Regions from separate parts of the Streptomyces sp. URMC 127 genome, predicted to be linked through region 2. Evidence: predicted binding sites of a transcription regulator. Region 2 holds the regulator's gene; the other holds the start of a gene.
What was found. Region 2 encodes HspR, which represses chaperone genes until heat shock. Its sites were predicted from a motif close to TTGAGNNNNNNNNNCTCAA; they were not measured.

Region 1 (2,387 bases), on a different contig from region 2:
GCGAAAAATTCCTGCCAGCCTGCGTAGGCTGCTGATCATGAGCGCCGGAACCGTGGCCGTGGCCGTGATCGACGACGACGTCCCCATGTGGGACCTCTACGAGCTGGGGGTGGTCTGCACCGTCTTCGGCATCCCGCACCGCGACCTCGCCGACCCCTGGTACGACCTGCGCGTGTGCTCCGCCGGCGGGGCCGAGCCCCAGCCCGGCCCCTTCGGGATCGCGCTGCGCACCTCGTACGGCCTCGACGGGCTGCAGGGGGCGGACACCGTGATCGTGCCGTCGGTGCCCGAGGCGTGCATCGAGGGCGAGCGCGAACTGCCCGCCGGACTGCTGGAGGCGCTGCGCCGGGCCGCGGACTCCGGCGCCCGCATGGTCTCCCTGTGCGCCGGGGCCTTCGCCCTCGCCGCCGCCGGCATCCTCGACGGCCGCCGCGCCACCGCGCACTGGATGCACACCGCGGACCTCGCCCGGCGCTTTCCGCGCGTGCAGGTGGACGACTCGGTCCTGTACGTGGACGACGGCGACGTCCTCACCAGCGCCGGCGTCACCGCGGGCCTCGACCTCTGCCTCCACCTCGTCCGCCGCGACCTCGGCGCCCACGTCGCCAACCAGCTCGCGCGCCGCCTGGTGGTGCCCGCCCACCGGCCCGGCGGTCAGGCCCAGTACGTGGACCTCTCCGTGCCCGCGGCCGACGACGACAGCCTCGCCCCCGTCCTGCAGTGGGCCCGCGAGCGCCTCGACCGCCCGCTGTCCGTCGACGACCTCGCCGCCCGCGCCGGCATGAGCTCCCGCACCTTCTTCCGCCGCCTCCAGGCGGCCACCGGCACGACCCCGCTGCAGTGGCTTCTCGTCCAGCGCCTGGCCCGTGCGCAGTCGCTCCTGGAGTCGACGGCCCTGTCCGTCGAGCGCGTCGCCGACCTGAGCGGCCTGGGCACGGCCGCCAACCTCCGCCGCCACTTCACCCTCCACTTCGGGATCACGCCCACGGACTACCGGCGCTCGTTCCCGCCCGCGGTGCCTGCGGCCGCCGGCTGAGGCGCCGCGAGAGCGACGTGTTCCGCATCGGATCTCGCCGCGCCGTCGTCGCGCCCGCAACACCCCGCCGCAGCGGCGCGCAACCCCCACCGGCGCATCCGGCGGTGCCGCAACCACCGACCGGTGGTCAGGGCCGCCCCTCCTGATCGCTCAGAGCGAACACCGGAGGGGGAACATCCGCGAAGCGCTACGCATTGAGTCGGCATAGCTCAACTTGCCTGCCTAAGGGGAGATCATGGCTTCGCTGTCCACACCGCTCACCCTGCCCGTGCTGCCCCTCGACGACGAGGTCGTCCTGCCCGGCATGGTGGTGCCCCTCGACCTGTCCGACGCCGACGTGCGCGCCGCCGTCGAGGCCGCCCAGGCCGCCGCCCGGGGCGGCACCGGCAAGCCGCTGGTGCTGCTCGTGCCGCGCGTCGACGGCACGTACGCGGGCGCCGGCACCCTCGGCAGCGTCGAGCAGGTGGGACGGCTCTCCGGCAGCGGCGACCCCGGCGCGCTCGTCCGCGGCGTCCGCCGCGTGCGCATCGGCGCGGGCACGACCGGCCCCGGGGCCGCCCTGTGGGTCGAGGGCACCCCCATGGAGGAGACCGTCCCCGACCCCCTCCCCGGCGCCGTCGCCGAGCTCGTCAAGGAGTACAAGGCGCTCGCCACCAGCTGGCTCCGCAAGCGCGGCGCCTGGCAGGTCGTCGACCGCGTCCAGCAGATCGACGACCCCGGCCAGCTCGCCGACAACTCGGGCTACTCGCCGTTCCTGACCGTGGCCCAGCGCGTGGAGCTGCTGGAGACCGCCGACCCCGTCGCCCGCCTGAAGCTGGCCGTCAAGTGGCTGGGCGAGCACCTCGCCGAGCAGGACGTCGCCGAGTCCATCGCCAAGGACGTCCAGGAGGGCGTCGACAAGCAGCAGCGCGAGTTCCTGCTCCGCCGCCAGCTGGAGGCCGTCCGCAAGGAGCTCGCCGAGCTCAACGGCGACCCCGAGGACGAGTCCGGCGACTACCGCGCCCGCGTCGAGGCAGCCGACCTCCCCGAGAAGGTCCGCGAGGCGGCCCTCAAGGAGGTCGGAAAGCTGGAGCGGGCCTCCGACCAGAGCCCCGAGAGCGGCTGGATCCGCACCTGGCTGGACACCGTCCTGGAAATGCCCTGGACCGAGCGCACGGAGGACGCGTACGACATCCCCGGCGCCAAGTCGGTCCTCGACGCGGACCACGCGGGCCTGGAGGACGTCAAGGAACGGATCACCGAGTACCTGGCGGTGCGCAAGCGGCGCACCGACCGGGGGCTGGGCGTGGTCGGCGGGCGGCGCGGGGGCGCGGTGCTCGCGCTCGTCGGCCCGCCCGGCGTGGGCAAGACC
Region 2 (2,387 bases):
TTCGGCGGCGGTCTCGGGGACGTCTTCGGCGGCCTGTTCAACCGCGGCGGAGGCGCGCGCACCCAGCCGCGCCGCGGCCAGGACATCGAGTCCGAGGTGTCCCTGAGCTTCACCGAGGCGGTCGACGGGGCCACCGTGCCGCTGCGGATGTCCTCCTCGGCGGCCTGCAAGGCCTGCTCCGGCACCGGCGACAAAAACGGTACGCCTCGCGTCTGCCCCACCTGTGTCGGCACCGGCCAGGTGTCGCACGGCTCCGGCGGCGGATTCTCGATGACCGACCCCTGCCCCGACTGCAAGGGCCGCGGCCTCATCCCGGAGAACCCCTGCGACGCCTGCCACGGCAGCGGCCGCGCCAAGTCCTCCCGGACGATGCAGGTCCGCATCCCCGCCGGCGTCTTCGACGGCCAGCGGATCCGGCTGCGCGGCAAGGGCGCCCCGGGCGAGCGCGGCGGCCCCAGCGGCGATCTCTACGTCGTGGTGCACGTCGGCACCCACCCGGTCTTCGGCCGCAAGGACGACAACCTCACCGTCACCGTGCCCGTCTCCTTCCCGGAGGCGGTCCTCGGCGGCGAGATCAAGGTGCCGACCCTCGGCGGCCCCCCGGTCACCCTCAAGCTGCCGCCCGGCACGCCCAACGGCCGCACCATGCGCGCCCGCGGCAAGGGCGCGGTGCGCAAGGACGGCACCCGCGGCGACCTGCTCGTCACGGTGGAGGTGACCGTGCCCAAGGATCTCGGCGACAAGGCCCGGGAAGCCCTGCAGACCTACCGTGAGGCCACCGCGGACCACGATCCGCGGGCAGAGCTCTTCCAGGCCGCGAAGGGAGCGTGACCCCCATGGATGGGACCGGCCGACGGCGCAATCCGTACGAGCTGACCGACGAGTCGCCGGTCTATGTCATCTCGGTAGCCGCGCAGCTGTCGGGCCTGCACCCGCAGACCCTCCGGCAGTACGACCGGCTCGGCCTGGTCTCGCCCGACCGCGCCGCCGGGCGCGGCCGGCGCTACTCCGCGCGGGACATCGAGCAGCTCCGGCAGGTGCAGCAGCTCAGCCAGGACGAGGGCATCAACCTGGCCGGCATCAAGCGCATCATCGAGCTGGAGAACCAGGTCGCCGCGCTCAAGGCGCGCGTCGCCGAGCTGCAGGGCCTCGTCGAGGGCGCCGCGGCGGCCCGGCAGCAGGCGGAGGCGGCCGTCCACGCCTCCTACCGCCGCGACCTGGTCCCGTACCAGGACGTGCAGCAGACGAGCGCGCTGGTGGTCTGGCGGCCGCGGCGGGATCAGCAGCAGTAGGGCGTCGCGCAGTCGCGCAGTCGCGCAGTCGCGCAGTCGCGCATTGAGCGTCAGGCCCCGTCGGAGCGCTCCGGCGGGGCCTTCGCCGTTCCTCGTTCACCAGGGGAGCGCTTCGGAAGCGGCCTCGATCGCCATCATCCACATCGGCTGCCCGCCGGTGCCGAACGCGGCGGCGAGCGCGTAGCCGACGGAGGCGTCGGCGGGGGAGACCTCCGCCCCTTCCCGCCACGTGGCGAGGACCCGGCCGTCCCCGTCGGAGGAGAAGTCGCCGAGGTGCCGCCCGTCCTTCAGCAGCCGGCTGCCGGAGACCGAGTCCGGCACGAGGCGGTGGACGACGCCGTCGCGGGTGACGTCCACGGCGTACGAGCGGCGCGACAGCCTGCCCTTGCGGGGCGCGAGGGCGACGGGCTCGCCGTCCACGGTCATGGTGAGGTGATCGCCGTTGCGGGTGCCGACGGGGACGTGGGCGTCGGCCGGGGCCTCGGGGGCGCGGTCCACGGTGACCGGGGGGATCGCGTCGCCCAGGACCTCCACCCGGCCCTCCTCGCTGTCGAGGAGGACGGTGACCGGACCGAAGAGGTCGTCCTGGACGGGGCCGGCGGGGGTTTCGGACAGGGGCTGGCTGTCGGTCATGTGCGTCAGCTCCTCGTGCTTCGTGCTTCCCATGGACGGGGACGCGCCCGCCTCCCAAAAGGATGCGCGTGTACGGAGAACGTGTACGGAGACGTGTGCGGAGAAGCGGCGAACTCGCCGCGGACCGTGACCGCCACCCACTCGGGTGGCGGGCCTGTCGCCCGGCCGCCCGCGGGCCCTACGGTGGACGGGTGCTGCTGAGCTTCCGGGTCTCGAATCACCGCTCGATCAGGGAGGAGCAGCAGCTGCTCCTGGCCAGGGTCGGCGAGCCGGACGATACCGGCGGCGGGGCCGTCTCCGTCGCGGCGCTCTTCGGCGCGAACGCAGCCGGCAAGTCCAACGTCGTGGACGCCCTGCACTTCATGGCGGGCCTGGTGCGCACGTCCCACCGGGACGCCGAGCCCGGTGCGGGCCTCGTCCGCTCGCCGTTCCTGCTGGACGGGGAGAGCGCCGCCGCCCCGT

Region 1: a site for HspR is predicted at 1,231-1,249, ahead of lon (endopeptidase La). Genes of this name have one in related genera too.

Annotation. Positions count from the first base shown of each region.
Region 1 is NZ_JBPQTW010000130.1:9,650-12,036, forward strand. Features, by position in the region: gene ACSNOH_RS23185 (helix-turn-helix domain-containing protein) at 53-1,036, shown strand; gene lon (endopeptidase La) at 1,272-2,387, shown strand, end outside.
Region 2 is NZ_JBPQTW010000123.1:8,017-10,403, reverse strand. Features, by position in the region: gene dnaJ (molecular chaperone DnaJ) at 1-831, shown strand, start outside; gene ACSNOH_RS22535 (heat shock protein transcriptional repressor HspR) at 837-1,292, shown strand; gene ACSNOH_RS22530 (hypothetical protein) at 1,389-1,925, opposite strand; gene ACSNOH_RS22525 (AAA family ATPase) at 2,117-2,387, shown strand, end outside.